One region of the Brevibacterium sp. 91QC2O2 genome, then DNA from elsewhere that is predicted to be linked to it. Evidence: riboswitches for the same ligand, from Rfam matches in the RefSeq annotation. Region 1 holds a riboswitch; each other region holds the start of a gene.
The links. A riboswitch is a leader RNA that binds a small molecule or an ion and turns the genes downstream of it on or off. The one in region 1 is predicted to bind thiamine pyrophosphate.
Positions count from the first base shown of each region.

Region 1 (4,992 bases):
CAGCCATAGCGCGGAGAGCACGGTGGCCAGCACACTGGCCAGCAGGATCGCGATCTTCGCGTCGTTCGCATGCTCTCCGGACACGCCGAAGCTCAGATCGGATACCAGCAGTGCAACCGTGAAGCCCACGCCCGCGACGATCGACACGCCGAACAGATCGGTCCAGGTCACCTGCCGGTCCAGGCGGCCCAGCGGGGTACGGGTGATCAGCCAGGTCGAGGCCATGATGCCGATCGGCTTGCCCAGCACCAGGCCCACCATGATCCCCCAGAACACGGGCGCCTGCAGGGCTGCGACGAAACCGGACCAGCCGCCGATCGCCACGCCGGCGGAGAAGAATGCGAAGATCGGAACGGCGATGGCCGAGGACAGCGGCGAGACCCGGTCGGACAGAATCATGGCCAGGGGGCGCTGCTCGGCCTCCACGCCCGAGGTCGCCGCCGGCGCGTCCTCATCCTCCTCCTCGAGTGCCACCTGGGACGCCGGCTTGGCGCCGTTGGCGGACATGGCCGCCGGCGTCACCAGCCCCAGCACCACGCCGGCAATCGTCGCGTGCACGCCGCTTTGGTACATGCACAGCCAGGCGATTGCGCCGATCGGCAACAGAATCAGCCACATCGCCCAGGCGTGCTTGGCGAAGAATCGGGGGGCGCCGCGGACCAGGAAGAAGTAGGCGAGGATCGGGACCAGCGCGCCCAACAGCCACAGGGGCTGGAGCCCCTGGGCGTAGAAGATCGCGATGATGACGATCGCGATGAGGTCGTCGACCACGGCCAGGGTCATCAGGAAGACCCGCAGTGGGCTGGGCAGCCAGCGACCCACCACCGCCAGGATCGCCAGGGCGAAGGCGATATCGGTGGCCGTCGGAGTGGCCCAGCCCTGTAGGCCCTCGGTCCCGCTGGAGGCCACGATGGCCGCGAAGATGAGTGCCGGCACGATGACCCCGCCGCAGGCCGCGACCATCGGCGTCAGCGCCTGGCGCCAGTCGCGCAGGGCTCCACCGGTGAACTCGAACTTCAGGTCGAGGCCCACGCAGAAGAAGAACACGGCCAGCAGTGCGTCCGCGCACCAGTGGGCCACGCTCAGGTGCAGGGTGGTGAAGCCCAGGGGTAGGTCGAGGTAGGTGTCGCGCACGGCGAAGAACCAGCCCGCCAGTGGGGAGTTCGCGCAGATCACGGCCAGCACCGCCGCGACGATGAGCATGATGCCGCCCAGGTGTTCCCCGCGCAGGGCATTCATGATGGTGGTGCCCAGCGACGGTTTCGCGGGCTTGAGTGTTGTCGGTGTACTGGACATTGGGGTCCTCTTCGGATCGACGGGGTCGCCGGGCACATGCGCAGCACGTGCTCTGACCCCGATTATTCACATGAGAGACCACCCGCGCCGTATACCGTGGGTACGCGCCGAGGTGTTCCCGCCGACCAGACTTCCCGGCACACCGGGGACAACCTTAGCGGCTCATGTCGCCCAGCGCACATTCTGTGTTTCGCCGCGGCCCCTTGCCAGGTGCGCGGGGTCGTGATGTGATGGATGTGTGACACGGGGTACCGCCCGTATGCGCCGGATGAAGATCGGGTGCGACGAGTGGCTGAGAAATACCCGTTGAACCTGATCCAGTTAGCACTGGCGAAGGGATTGTCCGGTGTTCACCGCCCACCGTGGGCCGGTGACAGTGTATGGTCGGCCGGCAGCAGGGTATCCACCCGCGGGCACGACCGGACGCGCACCGATCGCCTTCGCCTCCTATCGAGAGGCATGCATCATGACATCAACCGTTCTTCCGCTCGCCGAGCAGATCGTCCTGGTCACCGGTGGGGCCCGCGGCCTGGGCGCGGCCGTGTCCAGGGCATTCCTGGGCCAGGGCGCCCGCGTCGTCATCGACTATCGTGCTTCGCACGATGCCGCCGGGGCCCTGGCCCAGGAGTTCCCCGACCGGGCACTCGCGATCCAGGCGGACGTCCGGGACCGTGCCCAAGTCGATTCCCTTTTCGCCGAGGCATCCGCCACCTGGGGTGCCCCCGTCACCACGGTGGTCAATAACGCCCTGATCGACTTCTCATTCAACGGTGATGCCCGAGCGAAGGCGGACCGGATCACGTACCCGGAACTCGCCGCGCAGTTCGCCGGTTCCGTTCAGGGCCCACTGAATGTCATCCAGTCGGCGCTGCCCGGCATGACGCGGGCCGGTTTCGGGCGGGTCGTCAACATCGGGACCAATCTGTTCCAGAACCCTGTTGTGCCGTATCACGACTACACCGCCGCCAAGGCGGCACTGCTGTCCCTGACCAGGACGTTCGCCGACGATCTGGGGCCCCGGGGGATTACCGTCAATATGGTCTCCGGTGGACTCCTGCAGACCACCGATGCATCGGCGGCCACCCCGGAAGAGGTCTTCGCCGGGATCGCCGCGAGTACCCCGCTGCGCGCGGTCACAACGCCCGAACAGCTGGCCGACGCGGTGTTGTTCTTCGCCAGCCCCTGGGCGCGGGGCGTGACCGGACAGAATCTCATCGTGGACGGCGGCCTGGTCAAGGGGTGAGGGACGTGACGGTCAAGCAGGCCCATCTCAACCTGTTCATCCACGGTGTCGGCCACCACGCGGCCGCTTGGCGTGCACCGGATGCGCCAAGCGAACACCTCACCGATGTGGAGTACTACAAGGAACTGGCCAGGATCGCCGAACGCGGCAAACTGGACGCCGTGTTCTTCGCCGACGGACAGTCCCTCAGCGGGGACGCAGTGCAGGACGGGCCCGGTTGGGCCCTCGAACCCCTCACTCTGCTGGCCGCCATGAGCCAGGCGACGGATCGTATCGGACTGGTCAGTACTGTGTCGGCCACGTTCTACACGCCGTACCATGCGGCGCGGATGTTGGCCGGTCTGGACCATATTTCAGGAGGGCGCATCGGCTGGAACGTGGTGACCTCGATGTTCGATGCAGAAGCGCAGAACCACGGCATGCCGCACCTGCCGGATCATGCCACCCGTTACGCCAGGGCCGAAGAGTTCGTCGACGTCGTGTTGCGGCTGTTCGATTCCTGGCCGGCCGACTCCATCGTCGTCGAACGGGGAGAGGGGATTGGGGCTTCTGGAGTCCACCCCGGCCGGTATGTCGATGCCGCCATGCTCACCGAGCTCAACCACAGCGGTCGGAATTTCGCGGTGCGGGGCCCGCTCAACGTGCCGAGCCCTCCCCAGGGTCGGCCTGTGCTCTTCCAGGCCGGGGCCTCGGAACAGGGCCGCGACCTGGCCGCGCGCCGCGCGGAGGCAATATATGCGGTGGCCTACGACGCCGAGGCCGGACGTGCCTATCGTGGCGATGTGCGCCGTCGCATCGCCGCCGCCGGGCGCAATCCGGACGCAGTGGCGATTCTGCCCGGTTTGGTGACCTATGTGGGGTCGACCATGGAAGAGGCCCTGGCCAAACAGGCGGCACTCGACGGACTCCTCCCCGTGGAGAACTCGCTGCGGCAGCTCAGCGTGTTCATCGGACAGGACACCTCGGGATGGGACCTGGATGCACCCGTGCCGCCGCTGCCCCCGTTGGAGGAGTTCACGGGGCCCAAAGGCCGCTACGCCACGATTCTGCGCATCATCGCCACTCAACGGCCCACGGTGCGCCGGCTGCTGGGCCGGTTGGCGGCGGGTGGGGGCCATTGCACGATGGTGGGCACACCGGAGTCGATCGCCGACGAGATCGAGATGTGGCTCGATACCGGTGCCGCCGATGGGTTCAATCTGATGCCGCCCTCCCTGCCACAGGGTATCGAGGACTTCGTCGACCATGTCGTGCCCCAATTGCAGCGGCGCGGTAGATTCCGCACGGAATACGTGGGAAAGACCTTGAGAGCTCACCTGGGCCAGTCCTAAGTCGTCCCGCACGGCCCAGCGACATCCGTAACCTGTCCGTCGCAAATCTTCGCTAGACTTGGCAGCAGCCGTCATGACGCGCTCTGGGAGAGCCGCTGGACGAATCGGACCGATGATCGGACCAGTGGCGCCGTAGGTGCAATTCCCTCCCCGGGAAACTCTCAGGCCCAGTACCAGTGCGCGCAGGCAACTCTGGAGCGCACGCGCGCCCGCCTCGGACCCCTGGCCCGAGCAGCGCAAGCCGAGTGACAGAGCGGGGAGGACTGACCTGATCCAGCCGATCGAAGGAAGTTCATGACGGCCTCCACCACTCCGTCCTCCAGTACAGCGACGAACTCCGGGGCCCCGGGCACGTTCGCACACACCTCCGCGGCCTCGGGCGATGCCCCGCGGCCCTTCTCCGACCGCCACATCGGCCCGCGCGCAGCGGATGCAGCCGCGATGCTGGGCGCGCTGGGCTATGACTCCCTGGACTCCCTGGCCGCCGCGGCGATCCCCGACTCCATCGCCCAGGCCGAAGCCAACTCCCTGCCCGGTGCCCTGCGCGAAGAGGAAGTGCTGGCCGAACTGCGCGAACTGGCCGACCAGAACGTCACCCGCGTGCAGATGATCGGCCAGGGCTACTCCGATACGATCACGCCGGCGGTGATCCGCCGCAATGTGGTGGAGAACCCCGCTTGGTACACCGCCTACACCCCCTACCAGCCGGAGATCAGCCAGGGCCGCCTGGAGGCCCTGCTGAACTTCCAGCAGATGGTCGAGGACTTGACCGGCCTGGACATCGCCAACGCCTCCCTGCTCGACGAGGCGACCGCCGTGGCCGAGGCCGTGCTGCTGATGCGCCGCGCAACCCGCAAGGGCTCCGAGGTCGTGCTCGACAGCGAACTCCACCCGCAGATCATCGCGGTGGTCAACTCGCGCGCCCGCGCGATGGACTTCCGGGTCCGCGTCGAGGACCTGAGCCAGGGCCTCGTGGGCGAGGACGTGTTCGGCATCGTGTGCGCCCAGCCGGGGACCTCGGGTGCGGTGCGCACCTTCGAGGCCGCCGTGGCCGGCGCCAAGGAGCGCGGCGCGCTGGTCGCCTTCGCCGCGGACCTGCTGGCCCTGACTCTGCTGGAGACC
Region 1 covers NZ_JANIJY010000002.1:206,840-211,831, reverse strand. Annotated here, with positions in the region: gene nhaA (Na+/H+ antiporter NhaA) at 1-1,296, opposite strand, end outside; TPP riboswitch at 1,531-1,653, shown strand; gene NQ036_RS03010 (3-oxoacyl-ACP reductase) at 1,763-2,539, shown strand; gene NQ036_RS03005 (LLM class flavin-dependent oxidoreductase) at 2,545-3,870, shown strand; glycine riboswitch at 3,945-4,056, shown strand; gene gcvP (aminomethyl-transferring glycine dehydrogenase) at 4,165-4,992, shown strand, end outside.

Region 2 (4,992 bases), on a different contig from region 1:
CTGTGGTTCGACAGGTGCGCACAGGATGCCGTTGAGCACTACACCAGGGCGTTTCGCTCCGTCACCGTCGAACGCGCCGAGAACTACCCGGCCGATCCCGCAGAGCTCCCTGACTTCCAACGCGATTTGGCCGGCGAACTCCTGGCGCTCGACCTGCGGATCGAGGACCTGGACTTCACCTTCATCAACGCCGATGACACCTTCCGGCCCACTCCGTCGCTCAACCTGACCGTCAACTTCGATCCGGCCCGGCACACCGATGCCCGTGCCTATCTGGACCGGGTCCACGCGGTGCTGATGGAGGGTGGCCGCGAACTGATGCCGCTGGACGCCTATCCGTTCAGCCCGCACTACGCCTGGGTTGAGGACCGCTTCGGGGTGAGCTGGCAGCTGATGGTGACGAACCCGGACGGGCAGCCCCGACCGTTCCTGCTGCCCTCGCTGAGCTTCGGCGGTCCCCAGCAGAACCGGGCGGCCGAGGCCGTCGACTACTATCTGCAGACCTTCACCCGGATCTTCGGCCCCGACCTCCCCAGCGGACTGGGACACCTGTACACCTATGGCGAGTTCGGCGGGGTCCCGGACCTGGGCCCGGGGGTCGAATCGCCGGTTACCGCCGAATCCGTGATCCACGCGGACTTCCGGCTCGCCGGGCAGTGGTGCACGGCGATGGACCCAGGGGCAGGCCAGGACTTCACCTTCACGGAGGGTGTCTCGCTCATCGTCTACGCGCAGGACCAGGCGCAGATCGACGCACTGTGGGAGGCACTGTCGCATGTCCCGGAGGCCGAGGCCTGCGGCTGGTGCAAGGATCGCTTCGGCCTGAGCTGGCAGATCGTCCCGCGCACCTGGCCGGAGCTGAGCACCAGGCCGGGGGCCTATCAGACGATGATGGGCCAGAAGAAGATCATCATCGCCGAATACTGAGTTCGGCTCGACCCCGGCCGGATTCCCCGGGACCGACCGTGATCCGGCCGCTGGGAACGGCCGAGGTTCAGGCCGGCCGAGGCGCGGCGCCACCGCCGGCACGGCGCTTGCGGAACAGGACCTGCTGGCTGATCGAGGCCAGCAGGACGCCGGAGGAGTCGGTGATGTCCCCGTGGTAGAGCCCGCGCCCGTAGGCCACGGAGCGGGGCCGCAGGTCCATCAGCATCCACTCCTCGGCGTCCATCGGGCGGTGGAACCACAGAGTGTGGTCCAGGCTCGACTGCGATTGGAACTCTTCGGTGTTGTACGTGCCGATGCCCGACGAGATGTCGGAAAGATAGGTCACCGCCAGGATGTTCATGAGGTCGCGGCTGATCGTCGCAGCCCCCACCCCGGTGCGGCTGAGATCGGCCGTGCAGCGGGCCCAGAAGCGCTGCGGATAGTCGGGTTCGGGGAAACCCGGTTCGGTCCTCCGGCCCTCGAAGCTGAACAGCCGGGGGATCGGGTAGAACTCGTTCATCGGCAACTCGTGGTCGTTCAGCGCCGTATCGCCCTGCACATCGGGGGACTTCCCCGGCAGTGCGAAGGACGCCGACATATTGAAGATGACCCGTCCGTTCTGCAGTGCCACCACGCGCCGGGCCGAATAGGAACCACCGTCGCGGTCGCGGAAGACCTGGAAGACCGTGGGCTTCGAGGCGTCGCCGGGCCGCAGGAAGTATCCGTGCAGAGAGTGCGGCAGGCGCCCGGAGTCCACGGTCAGGGCCGCGGCCAGCAGGGATTGGGTGGCGACCTGGCCGCCGTAGAGCGCGAAGGGTTCGTCGAAGACGAAGCCGGCGCGGTAGATGTTGAGGTCGATCTTCTCCAACTGCAGAAGATTGAGCAGGCTGCCGGGTGCTTCGGTCACGGTTCCTCCAAGGTTCGGGCTATGCGGGGATACCCCAACTCTAGACTGCCGTGGATGTTAGTGTGGAGCCGATGACACGGGGTGCCCAGGTAGTCGCACCGGCGCGGGTTCGTGCCGCCGCCGGCCGGCCAGGGCTGAGAACACACCCGTCGAACCTGTCTGGATAACTCCTGCGAAGGGATGGTCATGATTGACCCCGCTGTGCTCAACCCCCGCCTGATCCCCTACGATTTCAGCCTGTATTTGGTGACCGACACCGCGATGTGCACCGCCGCCGGGCGCGGCGTGGCCGACACCGTCGCAGCCGCTGTCACCGGCGGCGCCTCGGTCGTGCAGGTGCGCGAGAAACACGCCTCCGACGCCGAGGTCCTGGCCCTGACCCTGGACGTGTTCGCCGCCCTGCGCGGCATCCCCGCACCGGCCGGGACGGCGGCCGAGAACGTCCCCGTGTTCCTCGACGACCGCGTCGAAGTCGTCGCCGAACTGCGTCGGCGCGGCCTGCCCGCCCACATCCACGTGGGCCAGACGGACATGCCGCCGGCCCAGGTCCGCGCCCGCCTGGGCGCCGAACCCCTGCTGGGCCTGTCCGCCCACACCGCCGAACAGTTCGCCGTCGCCGCCAAGGCCGGGGGAGTGGACCTGTTCGGAGTCGGCCCCGTCTGGGCCACCCGGACGAAGGACGTGCAGCGCCCAGCACTGGGCGTCGAGCACTGGACCGAACTGAACCGGGAGGCACTGGAACTCGGGATCCTCGCCGTGGCGATCGGCGGGATCAAGGGCCACAACGTCCACGAACTCGCCGGCGCCGGCGCCCTGGGCGTGTGCGTGGTCTCCGATATCTGCACTGCAGCCGATCCCGAGGCCGCAGCGCGGTCGATCCGCGCGGCCTACCTCGGCGCGCAGGGGGAGAACCGATGAGCACTGCGCCGACGAACACCGTGCCGAACCCCACGCCGTTGAATACAGTGAACAGGCCCCCGATCGCCCTGACGATCGCCGGCACCGATCCGTCGGGGGGCGCCGGCATCCACGCCGACCTCAAGAGCTTCGCCGCCCGTGGAGCCTACGGCACCTCCGTCATCACCGCCCTGGTCGCCCAGAACACCCATGGTGTGTCCCGCGTCTACGGGATCGATGCGGACTTCGTTGCCGACCAGTTCGACTCGGTGCTCGGGGACATGCCCGTGGACGCGGCGAAGACCGGGATGTTGGGCACCCGAGAGCTGGTCGACCTGACCGTGGACAAACTCGCAGAGACCCCCGTGCCCCACCTGGTCGTCGACCCCGTCATGGTCTCGACCTCGGGACACCGGCTGCTCGACGCCGACGCGATCGGCGCGGTGCGCGCGCGCCTGCTGCCGGTCGCCTCGGTCATCACCCCGAACCTGCCGGAAGCGGCCCTGCTGCTCGGCGATGACGTCGCCGAGGCCCGCGACGAGTCCCAGATGACGGCCCAGGCCCGCGAACTCGTGGCGCGCGGGGCCGGGGCGGCCCTGGTCAAGGGCGGCCACGGCACCGGCGGCACTGTCTTCGACGTGCTCGCCGTCGCGGATGGCCCCGGGGCGGCCTCGGTGCACGTGTACACGCACCCACGGGTCGCCTCGGCCAATACCCACGGCACCGGCTGCACCCTGTCCGCCGCCATCACCGCGGAACTGGCCCGCGGGGCACAGCTGGAGCCCGCGGTCTTCGAGGGCCTGGAGTACCTGGGCCGGGCCCTGGCCGCGGCGGCGGGCTGGAACCTGTCGCTGGACCCGGCCGGCGCCCACGGGCCGGTCGACCACCTGGTCGATCTGCGCCCCGTGCGCGCACGAGCCTGAGCACCCGAAACCCGAGGAGGGATACACCATGGTCGACTACCACCTGTTCAGCCAGGGCCCGCGCACGCGCGAGCTGTGGAATTCCGTACACGACGTCATCACCCGGATCGAGGAACTCGACTTCCTGGGCCAACTGGCCGACGGCACACTCGGCCACGAGGCCTTCGTGAACTACCTGTTGCAGGACGAGCTGTACCTGGACGGCTATGCCCGGGCCATGAGCCTGCTGGGGGCGGCCGCACCCAGCAGCGACCAGACCCGCTTCTGGGTCTTGGCCGCAGGCGAGGCGATCGCCGATGAACAGTCGATGCACGCCGAATTGCTGGCGGACCCCGGGTTCTCAGCGATCGCCGACCGGCTTTCGACCGCGGCCGGTGTGATCGGGGCGGCCTGGCCCGCCGGCGGGGCCAACCCCACGACACTGGGCTACACCTCCTATCTGCTCAGCCAGGCGGCGAGCGCACCCTATGCAGTGGGAGTCGCCGCGATCCTGCCGTGCTTCTGGGTGTACGCGCACATCGGCAAGGTCCTGGTTCAGCGGGTGCGGGCGGGGTCCCGCGATCTGGCGGGGCATCCCTTCGCGACCTGGATCGAGGCCTACGACAGCCCCGACTTCGACGCATCGGTGGTGGGGGCCGTGGGCATCCTCGAGGGCCTGCTGGAAGCCGCGCCGAAGGCCGAGCTCACGCGCATGGTCCAGACGTTCCGCCAGGCGTGCCTGTACGAACTGCACTTCTGGGCGGCGGCCCATGTGGGCCAGGACTGGCAGGAGCCGAATCACCGCACCCCGCGGGGATGAGGGCCGGCGGGGCCGGGACCCCGCAGTGCCCGGACCCGAGAGAGCGCGTCGGGACGTGTGCCGGAGCGGCCCCGGGCGCGTGCCGTGGAGATATGCGTGCGCGGTAATGTGGGGACGAACGAAACCCCGAAGAAAGGCAGATCGATGAAGATTCGCGGAGCAGTGCTGCGCACCATGGAGGCTCCCCGGCCCTACGCCGAATCGAAGCCCCTGGACGTCGTCGAAGTCGAACTCGACGCCCCCGGCCCCGGCGAGGTCCTGCTGAAGATGACGGCGGCCGGCCTGTGCCACTCCGATCTGTCCGTGGTCAACGGCAACCGCCCCCGCCCGCTGCCGATGCTGCTGGGCCATGAGGGCGCCGGCATCGTCGAACAGGTGGGCCCCGGTGTGAGCGACCTGGCCGTCGGCGACCACGTGGTCACCGTCTTCCTGCCGCGTTGTGGGAAGTGCGAGAACTGCCTGACAGACGGCAAGCTGCCGTGCATTCCCGGCAGCGCCAGCAACAACGCCGGCTATCTGCCCGGCTTCGACACCGCTGC
Region 2 covers NZ_JANIJY010000003.1:165,924-170,915, reverse strand. Annotated here, with positions in the region: gene NQ036_RS04265 (VOC family protein) at 1-927, shown strand, start outside; gene NQ036_RS04260 (acyl-CoA thioesterase domain-containing protein) at 995-1,834, opposite strand; TPP riboswitch at 1,902-2,033, shown strand; gene thiE (thiamine phosphate synthase) at 2,021-2,752, shown strand; gene thiD (bifunctional hydroxymethylpyrimidine kinase/phosphomethylpyrimidine kinase) at 2,749-3,654, shown strand; gene NQ036_RS04245 (TenA family protein) at 3,683-4,453, shown strand; gene NQ036_RS04240 (alcohol dehydrogenase catalytic domain-containing protein) at 4,598-4,992, shown strand, end outside.
Region 2: another riboswitch for thiamine pyrophosphate. It lies ahead of thiE (thiamine phosphate synthase); the one in region 1 lies ahead of NQ036_RS03010 (3-oxoacyl-ACP reductase).

Region 3 (4,992 bases), on a different contig from region 1:
GCGCACCGCCAGCACCGTGCCGGGGTGCAGCTCGAGTCCCGGCACCCGTGCCACGGCGCGGGACTCGCGGCCCACCTGCAGGGCATGGGTGGACAGCAGGGGTTGTGCGGGGGCCACACCGCTTGCGGCGTCCCTACCGGAGGCGTCCCGGCCGGCAGCGCCCACCGCGGCGATCTGCCCGGTGTCGGTGGTGCCAAGGGAGCCGTCGGGGATGTCGTCGGGGACCTCGACAGCCTCGCCGGGTAGCCACAGGCCCGCCGCGCGCAGGTGCGGGCGCAGCAGTTCATCGCCGAGCACCGCCTTGGGCGATCCGTCGGCGATGATCCGGGTGCCCTCGGCGTCGTCGGCCGAGGCGCCGAGCACCACGATCCGGTCCACGTGTTCGGCCCACAGCGGCAGGCGGTGTTCGACCAGCACCACGGTGGCGCCGGTCGCGGTGGCGGCGTCGACGATGACATCGCGGATGGCCACGGCGGCCTCGGGGTCGAGGTTGGCGGTCGGCTCGTCGAGGATCAGCAGGCCAGGGCGCATCGCGACGATCCCGGCGATTGCCAGGCGCTGCTTCTGCCCGCCGGACAGGGCCGTGGTCGGATGGTCCAGCGGATAGTCCAGGCCCACCAGGTCCAGCGCGTGGGCGACCCTGGCCGGGATCTGTTCGGCGGGCACCCGCAGATTCTCCAGCCCGAAGGTGACGTCGTGGCCGATCTTCGACATGACCGCCTGCGAATCGGGGTCCTGGAGCACCAGGCCGCAGGTCCCGCGAGTCGGATCGGGCGCGGCGCCGGCGACCAGCAGTTCTCCGGTGGCGTAGCCGGATTCGGCCGGCAGGACCCCGGCCAGGGCGTGCAGGAAGGTCGACTTCCCCGCGCCCGAGGCCCCCGCCAGCAATACCTTCTGGCCGGCCGGGATCGTCAGGGACAGGTGGGAGAAGGCCGCGCGTTTGCGGCCGGCGTGCCGGTAGGAGAAGTCCCTGGCCACGACCTCGGCGGGGACGACGGCGGGGTCATCCGGTCTCCGGTCGGTTACGTCGGATCGCCCGTCGGCCGAGGCGCCCGGTGCGGGGGAGCCGCCGGTCGAGGTACCGGTCGGGGCGCCGGCCGCGGTGGCGCGCGTTCGGTCGGAACCGGCAGTGGCCTCGGCTGCGGAACCGCGGGAGCCCGGCGCTTCGTCGGCACCGCGCCCGGCGGCGAATGCGGTCAGTGCTCCGGCGCGGGCCAGGACGCGCACGATCCACCACACGAACAGGCCGGCCATGAGCAGCCCGGAGACCGCGCAGAACGCGATCCTGGACGTCTTCCACACGGGCAGCCATTCGGCGTAGAGAACGATATTGTCGATGCAGCCCTGCGCCGTACCCGTAAGCAATCCGGAGAACAGCACGACCGGGAAGCCGAAGCGGCGGTAGGCGAAGACGGCGAAGGCCAGCTCCGCGGCCAGTCCCTGAATGGGGGAGGTCAGCAGGATGGAGAACCCGAAGTGGGAGCCCAGCACGGCCTCGGTCACGGCGGCCAGGACCTCGGCGTAGAGGGCAGCACCCGGCTTGCGGATGATGAGCCCGGCCAGGGGCCCGGCCAGCACCCAGGTGCCCGAGAGGATCCCGTCGCCGGGCGGGAAGGCCGCGAAGGCCGGGGTGATGAAGGTCCAGCCGGCCGACCAGATCCAGTAGATGACGCCGCAGACCACCGCCAGCACGGATGCCGTGACGATGTCGACGACCCGCCAGCTCAGCCGGTTCCCCACGGCGCGCGGTGGTGTGCCGCCCCGGGTCGTCGCTTCAACGCTCACAGTCTCAAACCTCCTGTTTCGCCCTGCCCGCTGCGAATGCGGACAGCGCGCCGGTACGTGCCAGTGCCCTCACGGCCGCCCACATGAGCACACCCGCGATCACCAGTCCGGATACCGCGGTCGTGCCCAGATACGTCAACTTCCACGCGGGCAGCCATTCGGTGTTGTACAGCAGGTTCTCGTTCAGGCCCAGGGCCAGGCCGGCCAGCGCGCCGGAGAACAGCGCGGTGCCGAAGCCGAAGCGGCGGTAGGCCAGGACCGTGAACGCGAGTTCGGCGCCCAGCCCCTGACAGAGCCCGGAGATGATCGCGCCGAAGCCGAAGTGGGAGCCCAGCGTGGCCTCGACGATGGCGGCCAATACCTCAGCATAGAGGGCCGCGCCCGGTTTGCGGATGATGAGTCCGGCAAGTGGTCCGGCCAGCACCCAGCCGGCGCTGAGCAGGCCGGAGGCCGGCGGGAAGAATGCGAACAGCGGTTCGACGAAGCTCCAGGCCGCGGCCCACAGCCAGAAGATCAGTCCGCACACCACGCCGAGCACGGATGCGGTGACGATGTCGACGACTCGCCAGCGGAAGGTGCTGCGGGTGGACACGGAATTGTGGACAGCATGATCGGTCATGCTCGCCTCCTGTGATGATCAGGAGGGGAAAGAGAACTCGACTTCCTTCGGCGGTCCTAACCGCAGCAGGTTCGAGGGTCTGCAGTTCACTGCACTCTCAGCGCCCCTTGTGGCGCTCCCCTGTCGTTGTCCCTCCACTATAACGCGGTCGGCTCAGACGGTGAGCACGTCCTCGACGGTGTCCAGGCCCAGGTCCAGGTTGACCACCGAATGCGTCAGCGCGCCGACGGAGACGATGTCGACCCCGCTGGCGGCGATCGCCCCGATCGTCTCCAGGTTCACCCCGCCCGAGGCCTCGACCAGGGCGCGCCCGGCCACCTGGGCCACGCCGCGGGCCAGTTCGGCCGGGCCGAAGTTGTCCAGCATGATGGTGTCCACACCGGCGGCCAGCACGGGTTCGATCTGCTCGAAACGATCCACCTCGACCTCCAGGTGCGTGGTGTGGCCCAGCTTCTCCTTGCCGGCGCGCAGGGCGGCGGTCAGCGCCTCGCCCTCGCCCAGGAGGGCCAGGTGGTTGTCCTTGAGCATCACCGCATCGGACAGGCCGGCGCGATGATTGTGCCCGCCGCCTGCGCGCACCGCGTACTTCTCCAGGGTGCGCAGGCCCGGGGTGGTCTTGCGGGTGTCGACCACGCGCACCGGACGTGCCGTGGTGCCGTGCTCCGGGTCGGACTGCGCCCGGCCTGCGTTCGCAGCGGCCACATAGCGCGCGGTCAGCGCGGCGATCGCGCACAGGCGCTGCAGCAGGTTCAAACCGGTGCGCTCGCCCAGCAGCACCGCGTGGGCGGGGCCGGAGACCTCGATGAGTGCGTCTCCGGTGGAGAACGGGGCGCCCTCGGCGACCAGCTGTCGGACGGACACGGTGCCGGCGGCGCCCGCTGCCAGCGGGACGATTCCGGCCGGCGCGCCGGGCGCCTGGGTGCGGTAGGCCGCCTGTTCCATGGCGGTGGCGAATACGGCACCGCCGGCCATCACGCCGGGTTCGCGGGCGACGACCCTGGCCGTGGTGGTCAGGGAGGCGGGGACGAAGGTCTGCGCTGAGAGGTCGCCGGTGGGGGCGTCCTCGTCCAGGGCACGGGCGATCACGGCGTCGATGACGGTCTGGGGCACGGGGGCGATCTCGATACTCACGCGGCCCACTCTACGCGGCCTCGACGCGGTGCCGACGGAGTCCGGTCGAGCCCCGGTTCGAGCGAACGGCCTGTCCGCCGTTCGGACCCGTGGTTGGACCCACGGGCGGACCAACGGCGGACCCACGGTTTGGGAAATACCTTGATGTCAAGATATATTTGTGGTGGCAGATACACGTCGCCCGCATCCCCATACAAGCGCCGCAGGGCTACCGGCCAGGCGCGCACACCGTTAGGCTGGGGTGTGGACGCGGCATCAGGTCAAAGTCGACAATAGGAGCATCCTCCATGATCAACCACGAAGTCCGGGTATACAAGAGCGCTGAGAACCTGGAGCGCAAGGACCAGCTGGCCTACAAGATCGCCCAGGTCGCAGCCGACCCGGTCGCGATCGAATCGGAAGTCGCGGACATGGTGATCAACCGTGTCATCGACAACGCCTCCGTCGCAGCCGCCTCCGTCAATCGCAAGGCGCCCACCCACGCCCGCGAACAGGCCCTGCCCCACAAGCTCGAACCGGGTGCGACCGTCTTCGGCCAGCCGCTGAGCGACCACATCTCCCCCGAATGGGCCGCCTTCGCAAATGGCGTGGCCGTGCGCGAACTCGACTTCCACGACACCTTCCTGGCCAAGGAGTACTCGCACCCCGGCGACAACATCCCCCCGATGATCGCCGTCGCCCAGCACCTGGGCAGCGTCTCCGGCGCTGACCTGATCAACGGCATCGCCACCGGCTACGAGATCCAGATCGACCTGGCCAAGGGCATCTGCCTGCACGAACACAAGATCGACCACGTCGCCCACCTGGGCCCGTCGGTCGCCGCCGGCCTGGGCGCCATGCTGCACCTGGATCCGAACGTCACCTACGAGGCGATCGGCCAGGCCCTGCACGTGACCACCGCGACCCGTCAGTCCCGCAAGGGCCTGATCTCCTCCTGGAAGGCGCACGCGCCGGCGTTCGCGGGCAAGATGGCAGTCGAGGCCGTGGACCGCGCGATGCGCGGGGAGACCTCGCCCAACCCGATCTACGAAGGCGAAGACGGCGTCATCGCCTGGATCCTGGACGGCCCCGACGCCCACTACACCGTGGGCCTGCCCGGTGCCGGCGAGGCCAAGCGCGCGATTCTGGACTCCTACACGAAGGAGCACTCCGCGGAATACCAGGCACAGGCCCTGATCGACCTGGCCCGCAAGCTCGGCGGTGAGATCGAGGACCTGTCCAAGATCAAGCACATCACGATCCACACCTCGCACCACACGCACAACGTCATCGGCACGGGCGCCAACGACCCGCAGAAGATGGATCCCAAGGCCAGCCGCGAAACGCTGGACCACTCGATCATGTACATCTTCGCCGTGGCCATGCAGGATCAGGGCTGGCACCACGAGCGCTCCTACGCTCCCGAACGCGCCGCCCGGCCGGACACCGTGGAACTGTGGCACAAGATCTCCACCGAG
Region 3 covers NZ_JANIJY010000008.1:74,795-79,786, forward strand. Annotated here, with positions in the region: gene NQ036_RS08130 (ECF transporter S component) at 1-1,785, opposite strand, end outside; gene NQ036_RS08135 (ECF transporter S component) at 1,790-2,404, opposite strand; TPP riboswitch at 2,430-2,536, opposite strand; gene nadC (carboxylating nicotinate-nucleotide diphosphorylase) at 2,558-3,535, opposite strand; gene NQ036_RS08145 (MmgE/PrpD family protein) at 3,823-4,992, shown strand, end outside.
Region 3: another riboswitch for thiamine pyrophosphate. It lies ahead of NQ036_RS08135 (ECF transporter S component); the one in region 1 lies ahead of NQ036_RS03010 (3-oxoacyl-ACP reductase).